One region of the Paenibacillus sp. FSL H7-0943 genome, then DNA from elsewhere that is predicted to be linked to it. Evidence: riboswitches for the same ligand, from Rfam matches in the RefSeq annotation. Region 1 holds a riboswitch; each other region holds the start of a gene.
The links. A riboswitch is a leader RNA that binds a small molecule or an ion and turns the genes downstream of it on or off. The one in region 1 is predicted to bind cobalamin.

Region 1 (6,189 bases):
TAGTTATGGCTATCTAGCGCAATCAGAGCAAAAATCGGACCATTATTGCCTTGCTTTTGGATATATTGATAATCAGCGAGTGCTTTTCTCAGATCATATCCCGCAACATTTGTGATATCTTTTCCGATAGAGGTAAGTCCTAATATTGCTCTGGAATTCTCTGTGCTTTTATTGGCGTCGAGTTTTCCATCCTCTTTAATGATTGATGCTATTTTCGTTGCTACATTGTTGTAATAAAGATCGTAATAACCGTTAGGTACTGTATAGTTCGCCCGGGCCAGAGAAAGGATCGACCATTCTCCACTGCCTGTTCCAAACGACGGGTTCTTTACAGTGTTTAAAATATAGGCAAGGCTTTTATTTAATTGTTGTTTGGCTACAACAGTAGTAGGTTGTTCTAATTGTACATCATTCATATCAAAGAGACGGTTGCTATGATTGATCAGACGATCATAGGACACAAGAGCATACGTACCTTGGTCCGTTGCCATATTGTCTACTTTGCCTGTGAGGATATGCTTAAATCCACCCTCAGGTGCAGCAAAGCTAAGTAATGCATCAATAAGCGAATTTCCACTTTTAACAAATCTAGCGTCAGTGTGCGGATCTACACCTACACCAGTTAAGGCTACAATTACCTGCGAGATACTCTCGCTGCTAGTGCTTCCCCAGCTTGTAAATCCGCCTTGATTGTTTTGGTTATCGGACAGCCATTGGATGGCCCGATCCACGGCGGCTTTTACATCATCACGGGATGCATAATAAGGTGCAAGAGCTTGCATCGCCATCGCAGTCATATCGACATCGGCTTTGGTTACGCCTAATGCCCAGCCACCAGCTTCTGCTGTACCTTTTTTAACCTCTTTATCTAAAATATACTGAACTAGTTTTTCTCTTGTGGTCTGTTCTGTAACTCCATCAACTACAGGAATCTCATAGTTATGGCTATCTAGCGCAATCAGAGCAAAAATCGGACCATTATTGCCTTGCTTTTGGATATATTGATAATCAGCGAGTGCTTTTCTCAGATCATATCCCGCAACATTTGTGATATCTTTTCCGATAGAGGTAAGTCCTAGAATCGCTCTGGAATTCTCTGTGCTTTTATTGGCGTCGAGTTTTCCATCCTCTTTAATGATTGATGCTATTTTCGTAGCTACATTATTGTAATAGAGATCATAATAACCGTTAGGTACTGTATAGTTCGCCCGTGCCAGAGAAAGGATCGACCATTCTCCGCTGCCTGTTCCAAACGTTGGATTCTTTACAGTATTTAAAATATAAGCAAGGTTTTTATCTAACTGTTGTTTGACGGCAACTGTAGTTTCCAGTTTGTAAGTAACCTGATAAGTTACATTTGTTTTGTTTCCAGCTCCGTCAAGAGCCGTTACAGCAATTGCATTAATGCCTGAATTCAGAGTAGCTTTGTACTCCCCATTTGCGGGTGATAAAGTAACTCCATTCAGCTTCACTTCTGGAGTAATGTCACTATATACATTGTCTGTGACAGCTACTTTGAAGCTTATTTCTTTATTGGATACTTCCTGTTTATCTTGTATGCCACTTACTGTAATAACAGGGGGTTCAATGTCTAATGCATTATTAAGACCGACAAGCGCATGATCTACACTTATTTGAGAGCTTGCCATGTTTTCGAGCACGGAATAGGCTTCATAAACTGCCGATTGCACTACTGGTCTGTCCAAAATAGTTTCTTTATTAGGGGCACTGTTAATCTCGGCGATTTCCGCAGTTAAAGCATCCTTATTGGCAAGTTGAACTGGGATTTCCCCCCAGCCGCCAAGATCAGAACCATAGCCATAAGTGGTGAACTGAGTTCGAATGATGTCACCGTCTTGAGGCTTATAATCGGTCATCCCAAACGGAGGAAACACATTATTTACTGCATACATCCAACCCGACATGGAGGTGTAGTCAAACTGACTTAACCACTCGGGGTCTGCTTTAGTGCCGACTGTATTCCCATCGGCTGAAATCATATCTAAAATATATTGTGGAATATTGACTTCGCTTCTGCCACTATCTTTAACTTCTGATAAATAAAAACCACTATCTATATTTCCTAAATATCTATAATTCCCATCACCTAGCGCACGTGTTATTAAAGATGCGCCATTATCGCCTTCATAAATCGGAACTTTAATAGGTTCCTTAATATACCCTTGGCCTAAGGTGAATTTCTCTACGGATACAGATACATACCCTTTAAGGGTAGAGCTTGCTCCATCTGCTTGAGCCGGGATTACACTTGTAGAGAATGTCGTAATAAATACAGCTACAATTAGTAACCACGCTAAAAACTTATTTTTCTTCATTTTTCCATAACCCTTCCCTTCATACCTATGATAAAAAACAGAATAAACTTTCTCATAACCACAAAAAAACCACTCAACATAAACGTCAAGAGGTTAAGATAGTGAACCACAGTAATAGCTGGCAAACACTATTCAAGCACCTCTCTATCGATCGTAGAGTTTGATGGTGTAACAGAAAAAGGCAGATATTCTGGCTCAAGTATCATCACCCTTGCTGCCTTCCCAGTTTCCCAGTGGCATTTTGCAAGGACTCCTCTTTCACAGCGGCGGGACCGCGCGGGATTCACACCCGCTTTCCATTTAACCAATCTATGATTGTACTTCCGCAACTTCATAGTTGGCACCTATTTCTAATTTTAAATTTTCATGCTTCATCATATCTAATATATATGCTTTTGTCATGTTATATTTCTTTTTTGTATAGCGGGCAGCTAGAGATAATCCTATTGAATAACCAATTTCTACGACTAGGGGTTATTTAAATCATTTCTTTATCCAACTGTGGGGAAAATTAATTTAAATCACTAATTCTTATATGAATTTACCACAAATTAGTAAGGTACTCGCTAAGTGTATTCTATGTTAGGGTATATTCAGAAAGCGTTTACAAAAATAACACTGGAGGTGTTTGCGTTCATTTAACCACCAAGTACAGCGTCAAAGCCAGGTCCAAGCATCCTAAATTTATCTCACAAAGGAGAATTCAATGACTACGCGAATCCAGAAATCCTTCTTATCATTGACACTTGTCACCGCTCTTCTGCTCTCTCTGTTCTCATCCATGGCCGCAGCTGCAACTAAGGACGAGCAACAAGCTAAGGCAGCGCCAAAGAGTAAGATCCAATCCTATGTAGACGAAATGCAGCCCGGATGGAACCTCGGCAATACTTTAGATGCTACAGGTGAGGATGAAACCTCCTGGGGCAATCCACGTGTGACCCAAGAACTTATTAAAAAGATCGCCGCTCAAGGCTATAAAAGCATTCGGATTCCTGTGACCTGGGATACTCACATGGGTGCGGCACCAGACTATACCCTAGAAAAGGCCTACCTCGACCGTGTGGAAGAAGTTGTCGGCTGGGCACTGGACGCCAAGCTTTATGTCATGATTAATGTCCATCATGATTCCTGGCTATGGGTAAGCCATATGGAAGAAAAACACGATGAAACGCTGGCGCGTTATAATGCAGCCTGGACTCAAATTGCCGATCGCTTCAAGGACAAATCCGATAAGCTGATGTTCGAGAGCATAAATGAGCCTCGGTTCACCGATGGTGGAAGTACGGACGAAGCAAAAATGGAGCAAATGCTTACTGAACTCAATAACTCCTTCTATCAAATCGTGCGGAAATCCGGTGGGAAAAACGACCTCCGCCCACTTGTATTACCTTCATTAGAGTCTTCACCTACGCAAACAAGAATGGATCATCTCTATAAGACGATTACGGCTCTGAACGATCCAAATATTATTGCGACCGTTCACTTCTATGGCTTCTGGCCGTTTAGTGTGAACATTGCCGGCTACACCACGTTTGAAAAAGATACAAAAAACGATATCACTCAAACTTTTGATAACGTTTACAATACATTTGTAGCTAAAGGCATCCCTGTCATCGTCGGCGAATTTGGTTTATTAGGTTTCGATAAAGACACGGGTGTGATTGAACAGGGCGAGAAGCTTAAATTCTTCGAGTATCTGACTTATTATTTGAAAGAAAAGAAAATGACTTCCATGCTCTGGGATAACGGGCAGCATTTCAACCGTAAAACTTATAAGTGGTCTGATCCTGAACTCCACAATGTATTAATGTCTGGTCTGAAGGAGCGTTCCTCCAGCACCGAAAGCGATTTGGTCTACCTAAAAAAAGGTGCACAAATCAAAGATACCAAGGTTAAGCTGAACCTGAACGGAAATAAGCTAACCACCATTAGTGCCAACGGAAAGTATCTGACCAAAGGTAAAGATTACACCTTAAATGGTGAGGAGCTCATCCTCAAAGCCAGCCAACTCAAAAAGCTCACAGCTTCCCAAAAATACGGTGAAAATGCCGTGCTGACTCTGAAATTCAACAAGGGTGTTGCGTGGAGACTTAAGGTGATTGTGTATGACACAGCTAAATTAAGCGATGCAAAAGGCACGACTGAATCCTTTGCCATTCCGACCACCTTTAATGGTAACCAGCTTGCCACAATGGAAGCTGTATATACCGCTGGTGGCAATGCAGGTCCGCAGGACTGGACTCCATTTAAGGAATTCGGCAATACCTTCTCACCTTCTTATAACATTAAAGAAATCAAGCTGCTTCCCGCGTTCTTTAAAGATGTTAAAGACGGCGAGGTAATCCTGAAGTTCCACTTCTGGAATGGTGATATCATCACCTACAAGATCACGAAGAGCGGAACAAACGTTGTAGGAAAGTCCTCTTAACCCCCCGTCCTGTTAACAACACAAATAGGGGTGTCCTTCGCAGGAACATCCCTATTTGTATTGTACCGATCACATATAAACCTCGTCATACGAAATTATCATCAACCGATAAATTAAATAAACGCCAAGATAGGCTCCGGTAATAAGAAACATTGGATTTAAAAATATCGCATGGATCGAGGTCATAAATACAGCATGATCTCTTAATATTTCGTAAATTGCCAAGGCAGAAATATTTCCAAAGATAATCGTACTTAAGATCGAAACAACATTGAAAACTATACGCCACTTTATGGATTTCCCCTGTAACATCAGCATAACAATGGGAACAAGAATACTACCAAGTACGATTAGAAATTTCATCCAGCTCACCTCGGTAATTTTTTAATCGTCCAGTTCCACACTTTCGATTTGTCCGTCTGCATTTACCGTCCACTCGATTTCAACGCCATTGTTCAATCCGAGCTTGTCTTCATCTTCAATGACTATATGATCAGGAATCGTTAAGGTTTGCTCTTTACCGCCCTCCACTTGAACAGTAACCTGTTTACCCTTAACCGCAGTGATCCTTCCGTCATATTCAATCTGCTGCAAAACAATCTTTTGATTCGGATCTGTGATGGTGACCCGCTTGCCTCCGTCAGTTAGCAGCTCAACCTTTTTATGATAGTTATCTTTTAACGAAACCTCCTTGATAACTCTCTGAATGCTAACCCCCTCTGGAAGTTTCCCAGTATTTGAGCCGGGTGACGCAGATGTTAGAGGTTGTTCTGTTGCGTTATTCGTAGGTACAGGTGTAGTTGCTTCTGCAGAAGGTGCTGCGGTTTCTACTTGAGCTGTTGGAGTAGGCACTTGAGTCTCATCCGCTGCTTTAGTGCAACCACTTAGCAATACCGTACATGCACAAATACAACAAAGAATTGTAGCCCTGGTAAAACGTTGTGTTGTTCCTTTATTCGATATCATCTTTTACCCCCGCATTTTAATGTATTTTTTTCTCTATAGTGGACATAGTTTTACCTCTTATCTTCCTTTTATTCACCAGAATATGGCCATCTGAAAGCAACAGTTAGATAACAATTCATGAATATGTCAAAAAACCGCCCTGATTTAGATCAGTGGCGGTCTCCATGAAATGATGAGATAAATTAGATCCTATTAATTTACAATATGTGTGCCAGCCTGTTGGCTCATCGCAGCTTTCATATTTTCCGGATTGGTAATGATAACTCTGCGTCCCTCTTTTTTCAAAAAGCTAAGACTTGCTTCAATTTTAGGCTGCATACTGCCAGCAGGAAAATGACCCTGCTCCGCATATACCAACATTTCTGCCGCTGTAACTTCTTCAAGAGCCTTCTGCTCAGGCGTACCGAAATTCACACATACCTGAGGAACTCCTGTTGTAATGATAAGAGATTCTGCATC
Region 2 (6,189 bases), 170 kb from region 1:
TGTGGAAGCTATTACTGCTGAATCCAGGAGATATTAACGACTTCGTTAGCTTCGCCGATCAGATTCTGCGTGGAGAGAGTCCTGAGCACAAGCTAACCCTTTCTTTCTATAATGAGCTGGCTATATTTTATGAGATTGAGCAAGGGAACGAGCATTTATATACGGAAAACAAGAGTGCGGTGCTAAGTGGTTTGCTTTCTTACCTTAAACCAGACGGTGCAATTCATTCTAGAATCCGCTTGAATGATATTTTCTTAGAACGGTTTGACCGGGAATTTGATCTGATTCGGCAAAGAAATGTGCCAGATCCGGCGATTATGGAATGCTTTAAAGAGTATTTTGTACTTAAGGATCACAATTACAGGGTCAGAATCGTGGATTATTTCATCAATGGGATGCTTCATAGTGTGGAAGCGGGCCGCAAGGATATTTTGAGTGCTGCTTACGGGATCATTGAGAGTAATGATGAGTTAAGTGCAGCTTACTTCCAGCGCGTGATGTCTGAAACTTATTTCCGTAAGCAGCTACTTGAGCCTTATATGGAATCAAGACTAGCTGCGGCGTCCAGATCTGCGGATATTCTGAGCTTTGTGCTCCATTGGGGGCGGTTCCTGCCAGTGGCGTTAGAGCAGTCTTTTGCTCAAAATGCTGTGAAGGATTATTTGCTAGAAAAGCTCCAGCTGGAGCATGATCCGGTGGCTTCTGTGGCGGAAATTCATGAAATTGTAGATAAGGCAGAAAAAGATCGCCGCAAAGGAACAGGAGTTGCTCCTAAGGCACTCTCCCTAATGCAGGATCTTGCTGCTTCAGCAGATAGATTCTTACTGAACCGCTTATCGCTTTCTGATATGACGCAGGAGGAGCTTCTGGAGGTAGTTTTTTTACGGTATGGTAATGTTGTCGATTGGCAGCCGCCACTGGATAGGATTAGCAAGCAGAAAGAGAATGCGCTGCGTGCCGCTTACCGCTGGTTTGGTGAAGAGAAGCCGAATGAGGAGATTTTTACAGGATTGTCTCCGCAGGAACTAGACGATGTGCAGCTACTGGGTCGTCGTTTGCTAAAAGAGGCGCGTGTTCTGGAACCCTTTGAACGGCTTCCGCTAGCCTTTTACTACACAACTCAGCGTGAAGGGGGTCCGCTGGATTACGATGCGCTTCTGGAGCTGTTAAAGCGTAAAGCCGGTTCCGACAAAGAAATCATCTATCGGTTTTTTGCTTGGTCGCAAGGCAATCCTTTATTTACGGTTTCGAATAAAAAGCTGCAACCGGGTTACCGTAAGGCGATTCTGAAGTATTTCCTGAGCAGTGATCGTGAAGCGTTCAAGAATCGGGAATTCCGAAAGAACTATGTCGCGGCAGCTCGGCCTGCTCTGCAAAATGTGTACAATGAAGCCCGTTCCCAACTGGCTTCCCCGCTGGCGCGCTGGATCAGCCGCAGCCGATTTCGACTCTTAATCTCCGGCTCCATTACGGGTATTCTGGTGATTATTGCAATTATCGTATTCAGTATGCTGCGTCCGGATGATACGAAGACGGCTCTGCCGGGGACAAGCCCTGAGCCGACCCCTGTTCAGAGTGCAGGCAATATGCTGCCTCCAGCTTCAGTATACTTGAAGGATCAGAGCGTCGAAGGAGATAAGGGGAGCAGCATATTGGTGTTCACCTTCGCAAGTGCAGATGACTGTGTGCAGTTTCAACCGACTGAGATTAGTTTAATGTCTTCGTCTACAGAGATAGATAAAAGCTTTAAGGTCGCTGCCACGAATGGCACTTGTCCAGTGCCGTTAACGGATGGGACGGATGAGGGAAACACCGCTGACGAGTCAGATACCGCTGGCACTACTGGAGGAACAGCAGAAGGTGCAGATGCTACTAATGCTGTAGCTGATGCATCTCCGTCTCCTACGCCTTCCTCTGATACTGAGGACAGCACTGGGTTGCCTTCCGCAACAGCTGTGACTGAAGGTGAACAACCTTCCTATCAGGTTGAGGTTACATTGGAGCCTGGAGTGACAATTCTAGAGAAAAGTATGATCAAAGCCGGAAGATTTACACTGATCGTAGATCCCGATCCTAATATTCCACCAGCTTCTGATTCAAGTGCTGAACCCTCCCCAACTGCAAGTCCGGAAGGAACAGCAGAATAACAAGCTTTCTGAACAGCAATAACTACCGGAAGGTGGCGTATTGCTGTTCATTTTTTTGCTGCCCATACTAAGCTTTTCTATAGACATGCTATGTATTAATAGATATGATTATGGATGTCAAAATAAGATACTACATACTGGAAAAGGTGCAGACTCTATCAATCTAGTCGTCTGCTTAAAAGGGAAGTCCGGTGCAAGAGTCCGGCGCGGTCCCGCCACTGTATGTGCGGAGCGTTTCTTCTATAAGCCACTGCCCCGAAGGTAGGGTGGGAAGGTGAAGAACAGCGATGAAGCATTAGCCAGGAGACCTGCCTTTTTCGTGAGCGTTTCTATTCTTCGTGGGGTAAGAATGTGGAACATATACAGATGGACTGTTGGCAGGAAGCAAGCGCCGCAGCCTCAATTTGTAATCTTCCCTGACCGCCCTCCAAAGGGGCGGTCTTTATGTTATGCGTCTTATTCCCGGCAGTACCCATTCTTATACAGAAAGAGGTTAAACAATGAAGAAAATCATGTCTTCCAAGTTTGTAGCACTTGGGCTGGCCTTATTCATGGTCATTTCAATTCTAGGAACATCTCTTGCTCCGGCGGGACAAATATTTGCAGAAGCGAGCGCTGGCGCCGGTCTGGAGGCAACTGCTGCGGAGCGGATTAATGTTGCGGATGCGACTTATGCGGCTGCAGAATATCTCTTGAAAGGTGGCGTGCAATCGGATTGGCAAGCCATTGGATTAGCGCAAGCAGGGTACAAGCTGCCAGCTAGTTACCATTCAGAGCTTGAGAAAAAAGTAAAGGATGCAGCTGGAAATTTCGCCAATGTAACCGATTATGCTCGAATCGTGCTCGCAGTGAGAGCGATTGGTGCAGATCCTACTAGCTTTGCTGGTAACGGAACGACTCCTGGCTATAATCTGATTGAGAAAATTTATAATAACAGCAAGCTCAGTGAACAGACGCTTAATAATCCGGTATATGCTTTACTTGCGCTGGATTCTGGTAAATATAATATCCCAAGTGACGCGAAATGGACGGCGGATAAGCTCCTTACGGAGATTCTCTCCAAACAGAATCCAGATGGGGGCTTTGCACTAACCTCAGGCGCAAGTGAGCCTGATATGACAGCGATAACCTTGACGGCTCTGGCGGCACATAAAAATAATCCCGAAGCCTACTTAGCAGGGCTACAAGCCGTAGCCTGGTTATCCGCAGCTCAAGATAGCCATGGGGGTTACGGTGACAGTGCTGAAAGTAGCGCACAAGCAATCCTTGGACTCACATCCTTCGGAGTTGATCCTAGTGGATTAGAATACACCAAAAACAAAGTGGATCTAATGGAGAACCTGCTTAGCTATCGTCTAGCTGATGGTAGCTTCACCCATAGCCGTGGTGGAAGCAGTAATGTTCTGGCGACAGAGCAAGGGCTTCAGGCGCTGGTTGCCTATAATTTGCTGTATAAAGGAAGCAACAGTAAGCTATACGATTTTTCCAAATCCTCCATTCAGAGCTCACTCATCTACGCTCCAGTAACGATTGAGGGACCACAGGCCACGTTGGCACAAGGGTACGCCTATGCTGGCAACGCACTTGGAGCGTTAGAGAAGCTGGCGCTTCAAACGAACTTGCCGATCACGAATCCTTCGGGCAGTTATGTGACTGGCATCGGAAGTATTGCTGCTGGAAGCTTTGGTGGTTATGACGGATGGATGTATGTTGTATCGCGTGACGGAAAATGGATTAATCCCGATGTAGGCATGAGTGATTTTGTACTTAAAGATTCAGATCAGGTACTGGTTTATTATGCCGGAGACGACACTAAGCTTGTGGATTCCGTTACGCTTTCCAAAGCAAATCTTAAAGAGGGCGATTCTTTTACCGTCACTGTAACTAGTAAGACGTGGAAATGGGACGCTGCTACGAATACTTCCTCTCCTGTAACTGCAAAAGCTGCGGGTGTTCAGGTCCAAATTGGAGCTCACAAGGTAACGACGAATGCTAAAGGTGAGGCCGTATTCTCAGGAAATATGCCCGCAGGTGACTATACACTGACTGTAACTGGCTACCGTGAAGGTAAAGCCCCAACGATTGCTAAATATACAAAAGCTCTAAAGGTGATTTCTAAGAATGTAACAGCTTCGCTTACCGTTGAAGGCCCGGAAGGGTTGATTAGTGAGGGGACTTTAAAAGCCTCCAATGCCCTTGAAGCGTTGCAACAACTAGGGTCTACCGATGATTTTAAAGTAGATATCACCAAATCGTCTTATGGCAACTTTGTATCAGGTATCCATGGAGTTTCGCAAGGTACTTACGACGGATGGTGGAGCTTCGTGGTATCACGCGGCGGGGAGTGGATATATCCAAGTGTGGGTATGGATGCGTTCGAACTACAGGAATCCGATCGTGTGCTTGTCTATTATGCAGGAGAAAATACACAGGTTGTAGATTCTGTGGTGCTTTCCCCATCACAGCCAAAAGCTAATGAAGCTTTTACTGTAAAGGTTTCACAGAAAAAGTGGGTGTGGAATCAGGAAAGCTTCACTTCTGATCCGGTTATCTCACCGGCTGCAGGTGTGCAGGTTTCGATTGGTGATAAGAAGGTAATCACGAATGAACAAGGTGTAGCTGTTGTTGATGGGGGTCTCCCGGCAAATAGCTATACACTGACTGTTACCGGTTATACTAAAGACAGCGTACCGAGCGTAGCGCGTTATACTCAGTCTCTGACTGTCGGATCGTCTGTTATTGCTCCAGCAAAAGCTACCGCTACCCTCTCAGTGATTGGAGATAGCCGGAAAGGAACCATCCTAGCCAGTACAACAGTAGCTCTAAAAGAGGGCGAAACGGCTTATAGCTTACTAGTCAGTCAATTAGGGACTAAGGTAGTATCATCCGGCAACGCTGGAAGCATCTACGTGAAATCTATTGAAGGGTTGGCTGAATTTGATGGAGGCCCAAGCAGCGGATGGAAGTATAAAACGAACCGGGATGCGGATCCAAGCATCAGTGCAGACAGTTATATTTTGCAGAACGGTGATACTTTGTACTGGTACTATACCTCTGGAGAATAAGGAAGAGGAAGTTTGAGTAGGCGGGCACACTTGGATTCGGAGTAATAGCGGATCGGGTGCCCGTCCTTTTTATATTTGAGGAAAGTCGTTTTATGACAATATATACTTTTATTCGACACAATATTTAAAAAATCATCAAACTCTTAGCCCTTCCGACCGATAAAAATAGATAGATCATAAGATAATGTGAAGGCGGAGTGTAGATGAAAAATTTGAAAGTGAAATACAAAATAGGGTTGCTTTTGGTATTCGCTGTAATCATGGTTAATGTTGTAGGTGGCATAGGCATCATTACGATGACCCAAATGGCCGAAAAAACAAATGAGACATATAATGAAAATTTATTGCCTGTTTCTTACGTAGGGCAGATGCGTACGAATAATCGGGCTATTGAATCCTATCTTTTGGAGCGTTTGATTAGCGTAAATGCCAGCAAAAACAAAGAACTTTCTGAGAGTATCCAAGTGAAGGTTCAGGATAATAATGAACTTATGAACAAGGTGAAAGCGATTCAGTATAATGATCCTGCTATTGTAAGTAAAATCAAAGAGTATGAATCCTTTTTGCCAGATTATCGTGCACAGCGGGATAACATTATAAAGATTGCTGATAGTAATCATAATCAAGAGGCCTATAAAGTATTTTCAGGCGAATTTAACGAATCCCGTGAAAAAATGATCAACCTACTTAAAGGAATTAGTGATTCTTTGCTTAAAGATGCTGATGAACACAATTCAGATTCCATGGCAACCGCTAAAAGCATGCGGGTAAACAATACCATAATGATTACGTTCGCCTGGGTGATTTGTTTCGTAATTAGTATTGCAATTATTCGACTGATAACAAAACCCCTTAAAGAACTGCAAGGACTAATGAAGCGGGCAGAAGATGGAGATTTGACTGTGGTAGCAACTTACACCGCTAAGGATGAGATCGGCCAAATTAACAGTTCATTTAACAATATGCTGCAGGGCTTG
Region 3 (6,189 bases), 370 kb from region 1:
TTGTAGGTGTAGCAGCAGTCATGTAGATGTTGCTCATAGCCCAATAAGCTTCTTTTACAAGCTCAAGACGTTTCTCAGCTGGCTCACGGTGCATCAGGTACATAGCAATAATCATATAACGTTCTTGTGGAAGCTCCATTACACGGCCGTCAAAATCATGCGCCAAATAACGGTCGGATAGCGTAAGCAGGCCGATATAGTCAAACAAAAGGTCGCGTGTATAATCGATACACCCGCCTAGTTCGATAATTTGTTCTTTGGTGTAATGACTTAGAAGTTCTTCGCGATAGATTCCTTTTTTCACGAGATCCGTAATTAGTGGATACAATTCACCGTAAGGCTCTTCTGGATAAGCTTTGTAGCGGCGATGAACGGCAGCTTTTTTATAAAGGGTAGTCAGAAGGGCGCGGGCAGCTGCGAACTTCCAGTTAGGCTCTTCTTTTGTTACAAGCTCTAGAGCGCTCATGGTGAAGGCATTGCTGATTTCTTCTCCACTTACCGAGTCACGACGCAGTTTGGAATTCACTCCACGCAGCAAAGTTTCTTTATTTAGTTGATCGAGACCTTCCAGAATACGGTCAGCGTAGACGGAGAGACGGTTCTCATCAAAAGCCAGTTGGCGATTATCAGGTTTTACTACGAATTGCGGCATAGTTAGTTCATCCCTTCTTATTTCAAATTAATTTTCAATATCAAAAATTGATATATTATAGCGCAGCAGGCTGCCACAGAAAGACCTCCGAGCCGTTCATGCTGGCCGGAATGTCGATAATGCGTTGGTTGGAGCTTCCCCGGTAGAGAAGCGTAGTATCTTTCAGTTCTTCTACAAATCTTCCATCTATTAACACCTGACACTGTTTAAGTAGATTCCACTCCGGCGTACCGGGAAGGGCTGTAAGTTCTTCGTACGTATAACCACTGTAAATCCAGATTGAGAACCCTGGCAGTACAGTGCGAAGCTCATGAATGAACCCCAGCAACTCTTCTGCTGAGAAAAAAGGATCGCCGCCTGCCAGTGTCAGACCATCCAGCAAAGGGTTAGCGGCGATTTCTGCAATGATTTCATGTTGTCGTTCTAAGGTGAAGACTTCTCCATATTTAAAGTTCCATGTCTCGGGATTAAAACATCCCGGGCAACGATGGCGGCAGCCGCTGAGAAAGAGGACGGCCCGCATGCCCTCTCCCTCGTTAATCGACTCCGGATAGTAACCGCAAATATTCATAGATGCTTAACGCGATCCCGTACTTCAGCTTGTTTGGCGGCATTAAAGCGGGTCTGATAGTCGCCGGTTAAATAACCTGTAACTCTGCGCAAACGGCGGATGTGCACGTCATTCTCATGTGCGTTGCAGGAAGGGCAGTTTGTCCCAATTACGCCTTCGTATCCACAGCTGGAGCAGCGGTCAATCGGATGGTTAATGCTGAAATAACTGACCTGTTGTTCGAGCGCATATTTAATGATTTTGATAAAAGCCGATGGGTTGTTGCGGGCATTGCCGTTTAATTCGACATAAGAAATAGCCCCGGCATTGCAGTATTCATGGAAAGGAGCTTCCAAGCTGATCTTCTGAGCAGCACCCAGATCGAAGTATACAGGGATGTGAAAAGAGTTCGTATAATATTCACGGTCGGTTACGCCCGGAATGGAACCCAGTACCTTGCGGTCAACTTTGGTGAATTTACCGGACAAACCTTCTGCTGGAGTTGCGAACAGGGTGATGTTAAGATCCAGTTCCTCACTTTTCCGATCGCAATAGTCCCGCATATGACGCACGATAGCCAGCGCCTTGGCATGAACTTCCATATCCTCGCCATGGTGTTTACCGTACATAGCTTTCATACATTCCGCCATACCGATGAAGCCAAGAGACAGACTGCCATGCTTCAGCAGATCGCCTACAGTGTCATCAGGTGCAAGATGTTCGCCGCCTTCCCAGACGCCTTCTCGCATCATGAAATCGGAAGCTTTAGCTTTTTGTGCGGTTTGGATGTGGAAGCGATGAAGAAGTCCTTCCAGCGCAATATCCATGTAATGATTTAGATCTTCATAGAAGCCAGCTTCGTCTGCGATGGTACGTCTGCCTGTTACTGTGCCGTGTGCCAGACCTAGCCGAACCAGATTCAGTGTATTAAAGGAAAGGTTGCCCTTCCCAGAGCAATGATTACGCCCAAAACGGTCACCGAGCACTCGGGTTCGGCAGCCCATTGTAGCGAACTCCGTATCAGGATCACTTGGATCATAATACTGCAAGTTGAGCGGAGCGTCCAGATTAGCGAAGTTTGGATATAGTCTGCGCGCAGAACATTCAGCCGCTTTTAGGAACAGTTCATAGTTAGGATCGCCTTGCTGTTGATTGATTCCTTGCTTGCATTTGAAGATTTGAATCGGGAACACCGGTGTTTCTCCGCTGCCAAGTCCGTTCATAGTTGCGGTTAGCAGAGAACTGATCACAAGCTGACCTTCTGGTGAAGTACAAGTACCGTAGTTGATGCTGGTAAACGGTATTTGTCCACCGGATCGGCTGGACATGGTATTCAGATTATGTACCATACTTTCAGCCGCTTGCAGAGTTTCGATTTCGGTTTCCTTTAGTGCAAAACGGAACGCTCTTGGATATAACTCCGCCAGATCGGTCCGGCTCATCGTAATCTCGCCCAAAGATTCATCAGCTTGTCCTTCTTCAAAATAATCCAGACCCTTGCGGAACAGCTTGGCGAAGGATTTGGTTACATAAGGTGCCAGATCATAGTCGAGTTTATTGGCGGATACACCACCATATTGAGCATTTTGCTGGGATTGGAAAATAATCGCTACCAGAGACATAGCTGTCATTATTGAGTTCGGAGGACGAACGCTGCCGTTGCCGGTATTGAAACCTTCACGGAGAAGTTTATCAAACGGGATAAAAATACAGTTCGTCGTTCCAATCGCGTATTGATCCAGATCATGCACATAGACGACATTGTCATCAATAGCCTGCACTAGCTGTGGCGGCATCGTAAAATTGCGGGCGTACCATTTTGAATATTCACTGCCGAACTTGCTCATTTTACCGGAGAAACTCTCTCCATTCAAATTGGCATTCTCGCGCAATAGGTCCATATCCCGACTGTCGATAATATCCCGGCCTAAATCAATGAGCTCTTCTAAAAGAACTTCCCGTGCATTTTCTACTCCATTAAATTGTCTCTCCAACAACGTCATTGTACAGCTCTCCTCTCAGTATAAAAGAAAAACATCTATCATCAAATCCATATATCCATAAGAAGTTGGACTGCTATAAGCAGTCGTATATTTGTTCAGATTACATAAAAAAAGCATCCCCTACCCGAGGATGGCAGAAAATGCCCGATGCGTTATGTAAATATCCACACGGATATTTGCAGAGGTCTCTACGCAGATGACCGCATGCGGACACCATCCCTGTTCCTCGCAGGCATCAATAGTTGGTGTCGTCGAAACAGGTAGGTCTCCTGGCTTCCGTGGGATCTCTCGGCGCCTTCCCAAGGGTGTTCCTAACCCTCAGTGGCATTTGCCGGGAGATGTGGATTCTCAAGCTTCCCAGAAGCTTAAGAAGGCCATCCGGTTACAGTGGCGGGACCGCAGCGGATTCTCACCGCGCTTCCCTATTAAGCTCTAAATCCGGTTAAGGATCAAAGCGCCTGTCTCCACTATATTTTGTTGTCGTTAGATAAAAATAACCCAAGATGTTGTGTTTGTAAACAGTTTTTTAGAAAACCCGCGCGGGGAGCGGGTTCTTTAAAAGTACTCCACAAATGATCCACAGGCTGTCCATAAGTAATCCACAATTGATCCACAGGGAGATGCGAAATGATTCATAAATTGTCCGAAAAGATGCCACAAAGAGTCCATAAATATAGTGCAGATGACCCTAGAATTTGCTCATGAGAAAATACCCTTAGCCCAAAGTCATATTTTGGAGTAATCAGAAGAAATAGAAGAGATAAGGGAGGATAATCTTGCTTAGTTTGTGACAGAGCGGTGGAATTGTTACAATGGGAGGAGACAGCTACTATAAAATTTCGAGGAGGTATTCTCATGCCTATTGCTGAAGTTACAGTTATTCCAATTGGAACAGGCAGTACCAGTCTTAGCAGCTATGTTGCGGATATGCAGCGGGTGCTGAAGACAGTAGAAGGGATTACTTATGAACTTACGTCCATGGGGACGATCATCGAAGGGCCTCTGCAACGCATTTTTGCCGCGGTAGAAGCTTTGCATGAGTCTCCTTTTGCCGCAGGTGCAGAACGTGTCTCTACCTCACTTAAAATAGACGACCGCCGCGATAAACCCTCTACTAGCCGTGGAAAGTTAGAGTCTGTGGAGCGTAAGCTACAGGTGGATTAGCATTTTAGAAGGGCGGAAAACAGGGAGAAATAGGCTTGCGTTTCTGGCTGGAAGTTGTATAATATTTTTTGTTTGACAGAAAAACAGCGTTAAGCTGGTGTAGCTCAGGGGTAGAGCAACGCACTCGTAATGCGTAGGCCGGGGGTTCAATTCCCTTCACCAGCATATCTAAGAATGGCGCAATGGCGCGGTTTTCCGGGATTCCGGGACCGTGCCATTTTTCGTTAAATCCCCCTGACTTCTTCCATTCTTCTACCCTTTATCCGAGTAAAGTGGGTGTCTCGTCAATTTTCTCCACTTCTTTTCGGGTTCCTAGAATAGAATCTCAGATACATCGGGGCACTGCTTCCTGCAAGTTGGGGAGAACATGTGAATAAGTACCCAGGGTGATATTTATTGATGAATGGCCTAATCTTTCCTGAAGTCGAATATGATGGACAGCCAATGCCGTTCCCTGTTCTTCTGGAGAAACGTATCAAGGAAGATAAGACATGGCGCGAAATCGCTAATGAAAACGGTATGACTAGTGGTCACTGTCGAGCAGACGGAAGGTGTGGCGCAAGCTGACAGCAATCAGAATGAAGAATGGTGGAGGAGGAGCAGCATAAGCTGCTTTTCTCTTGCGGGGGCAGATCGGTTAGATGGTAATTACTATAAAAATAAAAAAAGACACCACAAGGTGTCTTAGTACAGATACTTTTCGCTCGAATTTCACGAGCTCGTCAGTGAACTGAGTTCATAAGCAAGACTGGCTACGGCTAACAGATGAAGAGATAAAGTAATATCAATGTTAAAATGTGCGGTAATATTAATTTTCATAGATAACCACGCTCCTAAAGTATAAATACACATAAAGAAAACTTTATAAAGCGCTTGGCCTGCCATCATCAGTGCCAGGTAGCCATCCTGTACAGACGCCTTAGCGTTTCGACAATAACATTATACTTAATATTTTGTGTTTTGCCAAAAAAAGGACCCCCTATTCTTGGTCGGGGTGGCGGTTCTGTGTGGTTTCTCAGCGCTTTGGAATCATGATGGTCATTGAGGCTCCACGCACGCGGCTGCAGAATGATCAAATGGAAGTTACGTTTCGGTATTCATATCTGCTGTATGCTCTGAACTTGATTATCCAAAATAACGGGCAGCAAGTTCAGAAGGTTAACGGATTTTTTATTGATACAGGTTGAATTTAATGTTTGATACTGTTGTTATGCTAACGGGAAAGGATAGTTTAATAAAGGAGTTACTTAAGACTGGAATAATGAGCAATGTGACAATTATGTCATTCTGAATTGAATATTGTTAGGTTAATCGATGGGGAAGTTTACGTGTCTCCCTTATACTGGAAATTAAATGATTTTATTTCCGAAAGGGGAGAATGCACTAATGACTGATGTAATTAAAGCAATAATACTTGGCATAATAGAGGGCTTAACTGAATTTTTACCAGTATCATCTACTGGACATCTTATTCTAGCAGGCGATTTGCTTAGCTTTGAGGGAGATGCTGCAATAACTTTTAAAATTGTTATTCAGTTGGGTGCAGTGATGGCAGTTTTAATTCTTTATTGGAAAAGGTATTTGGAGATTGGGGTTAATATGATTAGAATGGATTTTTCCAAAAGCAAAGGATTAAATGTCATTCATATGATTTTGGCTATGTTACCAGCATTAATCCTATATCTTCTCTTCAAGGACACAATAAAAAGCCAATTATTTGGCCCAACCCCTGTTTTGATCGGTCTAGTTGTTGGTGGCGTGTTGATGATCATTGCAGCGCGGAATAGGCGGACTGAAACCGCTGGTACTATCGATGGGAT
Region 4 (6,189 bases), 2.9 Mb from region 1:
CCAAAAGTGTAGTGGTTATCCCTAGCATTGTAACGTTACGGAATGTCATGTTCTGTACAGATCTCTTCCGTCTCTCATTTCTATAACGCCCCAAAACTTGGAAGGTTGCACTGGAATATGGAATTCCGGTAAATTTCTTTTGGTTTTTCATGTTGAATACACAAAAAGCCGCATTTCTGCGGCTCTTATTGGACATATTTTTGATGTGGGAAGGTGACCCGAAAGTTAAAGAACTCATTTGCTTACAAACTCATTATTTGGTACAATTACCACGTCTAACCTAGTAAAAAAAGCCAAATACCCTCTATTCATAATGAATGAGGGCGTGACACGGCTTTGTTGAGACAAGCTCCACCTTGCTGAACAGAGCCGTTCATTGAATGATACTATCAATTACTATAAGGGGAGGTGAACCCTCATGGCAAAAGACGTAGTTTGTGAAGTTAACTCCTGCACCCACTGGGCAGAAGAGAACAAATGCAGCGCTGAATCGATCTTCGTAGCTTTCCACAGCTCCCAAGAACCAAAACGCGCAGAAGAAACAGATTGCAAAACTTTCGAAAGTAAATAAGTAAATGCCTGAAGGGACCCTCCACGGTTCCTTCTTTTTCTTTTTCATTCTAACAAGATTGAGAATTATTATCAAGTAGCTGATTATAAAAAAATAAGTGAACTAAAAAGCCAGGGTAAATTACCCTGGCTCTAATTTATTTATGTCTATTTTGATGCAATAACCCCTGACTTTTCCCTCGCAATAGCAGCAGCGCTTACCATGTTACGTAGTGCATCCTCTGTCTCCTGCCAGCCACGTGTTTTCAGACCGCAATCCGGATTAATCCAGAACTGTTCAGGGTCCAGCACCCGCAGCGCACGATCGATATTCGCCGTCATTTCTTCTACAGCCGGAACCCGCGGGCTATGGATGTCATACACTCCAAGACCGATTCCTTTATCATAGGCCTGCTCCTCAAAGCTGATAATCAGCTCCCCATGGCTACGTGAAGTCTCAATGGAGATTACATCAGCATCCATAGCCGATATGGAATCGATCATGTCATTGAATTCGCTATAGCACATATGCGTATGAATTTGTGTCGTAGCCTTCACATGGTTCGTAGCAACGCGGAACGACTTCACTGCCCAGTTCAGGTAATGCTCACGGTCTTCTGCCTTAAGCGGAAGTCCTTCACGTATAGCCGGCTCATCCACTTGAATCATTTCGATGCCTGCATCTTCCAACGCTTTTACTTCATGGCGAAGGGCAAGAGCAATTTGATTGGCTACCTCTTCCCGGCTGAGATCATCACGTACAAATGACCAATTGAGGATAGTTACAGGACCCGTCAACATTCCTTTAACCGGAAGCTTCGTCAACGATTGTGCATAGACACTTTCTTTAACAGTCATAGGCTGTATAAATGCAACATCCGCGTAGATCACCGGTGGCTTAACGCAACGGGAACCGTAGGATTGAACCCAGCCATTACTAGTAAACAAGTATCCGTCCAGCTTTTCTCCGAAAAACTCCACCATATCTGTACGCTCGAACTCACCGTGGACCAGAACATCCAGACCTAGCTTTTCTTGGAAGGTAATTGCATCCGCGATCTGCTCACGAACAAATCCATCATAACGCTCCTGATTCCAGACCCCTTTACGCCATTTCAATCTCGCCTGACGCACTTCTACTGTCTGCGGGAAGCTACCAATTGTAGTGGTTGGCAGAAGTGGAAGCTGCCATTTCTCTTGCTGCACCTTTAAGCGTTCAGCAAAAGGCAAACTGCGTTGGTCCGGCAAAGCTGCAAGTGCAAGCACTTGCTCCGCCACATCCTTACGACCACGCTCAGGTAGTGCGCGGAATGCTGCAATAGCTTCACGACTAGCGGCCAGCGCTGCTTTAGCAGCTTCTCCTTTATCTGCGAGGGCTGCTCCGAGCAAACTAAGCTCTGCAAGCTTCTCATCGGCAAAAGCTAACGCATTCTTAACTGTCGCCTTCAGCTTCACCTCACCTTGAACGGTGACTGGGACATGCAGCAGACTGCAAGAAGGCTGAAGAATAAGACGATCAAGCGGCACATGAACGCTGAGCTTTTCTACCAGTTGCAGCTTAGCGTCTAAATCGGAACGCCAGATGTTCCGTCCATCAATAATTCCGGCACCCAGCCATTTGTCCTTCGGCCAGCCAAGACGTTCGATAGAAGCCAGATTCGCTCCACCATCGTGCACAAAGTCAAGACCCAAGCCTTGAACAGGCAACTCTAGCAGTGCCTCCAACGGTTCAGCAGCTTCGAAATACGTCTGTAAAATAATATTCAAGCCCGGCACGGAGCCGGCAATTTCTGTGTATATCGAGTTAAGCAGTGTTAATTCTTCTTTACTTATGCCTGTAACAATCGCTGGCTCATCGATTTGTACCCAGCTTACCCCTTCTTGCTTCAGTTCCTGTAGCAGTTGAACATAGACTGGAACAAAACGTGCAGCAATCTTGGCGATATCTGCCGCTGCGTAACCTTTGGACAGCTTAAGGAAGGTATACAGACCTAAAAGTACCGGTTTACCTTCAATCCCTGCCTGCGATTTAGCAAAACGATAAGCCGCTAGAGGTTTATTTTCAGTCAGGCGTGGTGTTTGTGTGCCGATCTCTGGAACGATATAGTGATAGTTCGTATTGAACCATTTGGTCATCTCACAGGCAGTAGCCTCAGCATTACCACGGGCCATTGCAAAATAAAGATCAAGCCCGATGTCGCCGCCATCATACGTGTACCGTGGAGGTACAATTCCAAACATAACAGCCGTATCCAACACATGGTCATAAAAAGTAAAATCATTTACCGGAATAAGCTCAATTCCTGCCTCTTGCTGGGTCTTCAAATGCTGCAGCTGAATTGCTGCCATTTCGGAGCGGAATTGCTCCTCATTTATTTTCCCCTGCCAGTAGGCTTCCAGTGTCTTTTTCCATTCGCGGTTCTTTCCGATTCTCGGATATCCAAGATTGCTTACTTTTACTTTATTCGTCATCTCGATACACTCCCTCTTCCATCTCTTATTTCAAACTCCAAAGCTACTTGCTTTCCTATAAAAAAGAGCGCCCTTCCCTAAAAAAGTCAAAGGGAAAGACGCCCATGATATACCCATGGTTAACGTCTAACACCTCCCTATCTTCCGTAGGTGAAGCAGTGCTGTTGAAACAGGCAGGTCTCCTGGCTAGCGGCGTCAACATCTTGAGCAGTCTTCCCAGCAGTAGTAAATTGCCAGTGACCTCTGTTGCTCGAGATTCTTCCGTTACAGTGGCGGGACCGCATCGGCTTCGAACCGAATTTCCCTATTAAGCCTACCGAATTACTATTTTCCGGTCAGCACCTGTCTCCGATATCATTCATCATTTGAGTGTCTTAATCTGATGTCATCATACGTGAAAGCCCCAGCAATCTGCAATAGATTACTGGGACTTCTGTTATATCGATTCCTTATAACGGACTTAGAAAAATACGAAATATACTACAGCAGCAAGAATTATACGGTATATAGCAAACGGTAAGAGCTTGATACGATTGATCAGTTTTAAGAAGAATCGCATCGATAACAGCGCAAATAGGAAGGCACTAATAAAGCCTGCGATAAAAAACGGCAATGCATCCATGGTGAAATATTGCCAGTTTTTCATCAGTGACAACAGACTGGCACCTGCCATGATGGGTACTGCCATAATAAACGTAAAATCAGCAGCGGCACGATGGCTCATCCCGAGAAGTACGCCACCAGAAATCGTCGAGCCCGAGCGTGAAAATCCAGGCCATAACGAAAAACACTGTACAAGACCTACACCAAGTGCCTGTTTGTATGTAATCTGATCTACACTCTCAGTTCTGATCTTCTTCGGCCCAAACAGATCGGCAATAATCATTAATACAGCCCCAATCACTAGACCAATTAACACTGTTGAGGTAGAGAATAAATGCTCATCAATATAATCATTAAACAGAACACCTAACACACCTGCAGGCACTAACCCTACCAGAACCTGAGTCAGCTTGAGATGCCCGCCCTGCTCCAACTGCGGTAGCTCCTCTGTTACAGGATCCAACTGCTTACGGCTGAAACGCTTTAAGCCTAACAAATCAATGAACCGATTTCTAAAAATCACAACAACCGCTAATATTGAACCCAGTTGAATAACTACTTTGAAGGTATTTGCCGTATATTGTCCAAATAACTCCTGTGATTTCAGCCACATATCATCAACAATAATCATATGACCCGTGGAGGATACTGGAGCAAATTCGGTTAAACCTTCAACAAGCCCCAAAATAATGGCTTTAATAATCGTTAATAGCTCCATGTGTTTCCCTCCTTTTTAATAGTCATTTCTATTATCAGTCCTCTACCCGCTTAGCCCTCAGTGTTCATTCTCCGGCTGCGTTTGCGGAAGTACAGAAACCCAAGGATAACTAATCCGCCAGCAATTAGTACATAGACTACATTGGAGTACACATCCATGTACATGGCAATGTCTTCCCAGGATTCGCCCAATGCCGCGCCAATAAGCACAAGCAGCAAATTCCATCCCAATGTGCCAATCGTTGTGAAGATCATAAATACTCCAAATTTCATGCCCGACATTCCCGCCGGAATCGAAATCAGACTGCGGACCAGCGGAACCATCCGACAAAACAATACAGTCCAGTAGCCATATTTATCAAACCAGGCGTCAGCCTTGTGGATATCTTTTTTAGTGACGCGAATTAGGCCCCCCCAGCGTTCAACCAGTTTCTCTAACCGGCTCACATCCAATAATCGGCCAATATAATAGAGAATTACTGCACCCAGTAGTGAGCCAGCCGTGGCAGCAATGATTACACCAGGGATCGTCAAGCTCGTCGTAGTCGTCATAAATCCTCCAAAGGGCAGGATCACTTCTGAAGGAATTGGTGGAAATATATTTTCAAAGGCCAGCATCAGAAAAATACCGAAGTAACCAAACTGCTCCATAAAATCTGTAATCCATGCTTGCATCTTGTTACCCCCATTTCTCATATCAAGTTCTTCTTCAGGTTGCGTAAATAGCGGCTGCGAATAAAAAAGAAGTATAGTCCTTGAACAGCCAAATATCCGAGTAACACCGCGCCTGTCTCCGTTGCGATAGATAAGTAGAACAACCGTTGAAGCGCAATAAAGGCAAACACACTGTGTAAAATAGCTATTCCGACCGGCACAAAAAACAACAAAGACAGCTGAATCGTAACTATTCGATTGAGTTCTTTATCCGTAAGCCCCATCTTGGACAAAGTGGAATATTGATTGCGATCATGATCAAGATCGGTATATAACCGGAAGTAAAGAAAGCTGCCTGCCGCAATAAAAAAGACAGTACCCACCAGCAAGGAAGCAAAAAGCATTGTGTTATACAATGTTTTCTGAAGTTCAAACAGCGTGCCGCTGATCACAATCGCATACGGAGAATCACTTTCATAGGACTGTTTGCCTTTATGGGCAAGATCAGCTGCGATACCTACCGTCTGCGGAAAATCCTCTACATAAAAACCTGTATAAAGATCCGTCTGCACGGGATCAATAGCACTGTAAAGCTCGTCACTGATCACGACACCACTAAAATCCCCGCCATCTCTACCATCCAGCTCCGGCAATAAATATTCGGCAATGGGGACTTGCTCGGTATAACCTATTTCTTTAATGACAAGTCCTTGCTGCAAGGAATAGACCGCTTTTACTCTGCCTTCTGTTAAACTGCGATCCCGCTGCGAACCAATCATCACCAGACCTTCGTTGCCCACCAGAGCACGCTCAGCCGTTGTGAAACCTGCACGTTGCAGGGCGAGATTATAATCACTGAAAGCAATCAAGGGAAGGCGTAAAGTGCGATCGGGTCCAGTCTGAGCTTCGACCTCAGCATATTTAATCGGGATACTAAGCGCCTCATAAGGGAGTCCGTGCGTCTTGAGCTCTTCCTTAATTTCGTTCAGATGCTGATCAAAGGGTACACCCGTCTGATTTCCTTTGGCTACATAACCCACTGCTGCAGGATAATCCAATTTCAGCTCTCTGGAAAGTGTATGTATCGATGCAAATACCCCTACGGAAGTGAAGGAGACTGCGGATACAATCGTCACCATAAAAAACATTCGGCCGTTCTCTTTCCAGCGGTAGGACAAACCGGATAAAGTGATG

Region 2: another riboswitch for cobalamin. It lies ahead of NSQ55_RS04720 (DUF4430 domain-containing protein); the one in region 1 lies ahead of NSQ55_RS04035 (S-layer homology domain-containing protein).
Region 3: another riboswitch for cobalamin. It lies ahead of NSQ55_RS02430 (anaerobic ribonucleoside triphosphate reductase); the one in region 1 lies ahead of NSQ55_RS04035 (S-layer homology domain-containing protein).
Region 4: another riboswitch for cobalamin. It lies ahead of metE (5-methyltetrahydropteroyltriglutamate--homocysteine S-methyltransferase); the one in region 1 lies ahead of NSQ55_RS04035 (S-layer homology domain-containing protein).

Annotation. Positions count from the first base shown of each region.
Region 1 is NZ_CP150148.1:917,831-924,019, reverse strand. It holds gene NSQ55_RS04035 (S-layer homology domain-containing protein) at 1-2,336, opposite strand, end outside; cobalamin riboswitch at 2,499-2,699, opposite strand; gene NSQ55_RS04030 (cellulase family glycosylhydrolase) at 3,043-4,764, shown strand; gene NSQ55_RS04025 (hypothetical protein) at 5,149-5,730, opposite strand; gene arcC (carbamate kinase) at 5,923-6,189, opposite strand, start outside.
Region 2 is NZ_CP150148.1:1,090,966-1,097,154, forward strand. It holds gene NSQ55_RS04715 (glycosyltransferase) at 1-2,147, shown strand, start outside; cobalamin riboswitch at 2,275-2,478, shown strand; gene NSQ55_RS04720 (DUF4430 domain-containing protein) at 2,648-5,212, shown strand; gene NSQ55_RS04725 (methyl-accepting chemotaxis protein) at 5,416-6,189, shown strand, end outside.
Region 3 is NZ_CP150148.1:548,663-554,851, forward strand. It holds gene NSQ55_RS02420 (ribonucleoside-diphosphate reductase subunit alpha) at 1-652, opposite strand, end outside; gene nrdG (anaerobic ribonucleoside-triphosphate reductase activating protein) at 708-1,223, opposite strand; gene NSQ55_RS02430 (anaerobic ribonucleoside triphosphate reductase) at 1,220-3,205, opposite strand; cobalamin riboswitch at 3,447-3,682, opposite strand; gene NSQ55_RS02435 (MTH1187 family thiamine-binding protein) at 4,061-4,369, shown strand; tRNA gene NSQ55_RS02440 (tRNA-Thr) at 4,463-4,534, shown strand; gene NSQ55_RS02445 (hypothetical protein) at 4,769-4,936, shown strand; gene NSQ55_RS02450 (hypothetical protein) at 5,377-5,556, shown strand; gene NSQ55_RS02455 (undecaprenyl-diphosphate phosphatase) at 5,756-6,189, shown strand, end outside.
Region 4 is NZ_CP150148.1:4,953,843-4,960,031, forward strand. It holds gene NSQ55_RS21770 (DUF1540 domain-containing protein) at 419-571, shown strand; gene metE (5-methyltetrahydropteroyltriglutamate--homocysteine S-methyltransferase) at 718-3,021, opposite strand; cobalamin riboswitch at 3,176-3,382, opposite strand; gene NSQ55_RS21780 (undecaprenyl-diphosphate phosphatase) at 3,482-4,342, opposite strand; gene NSQ55_RS21785 (DedA family protein) at 4,393-5,016, opposite strand; gene NSQ55_RS21790 (FtsX-like permease family protein) at 5,034-6,189, opposite strand, start outside.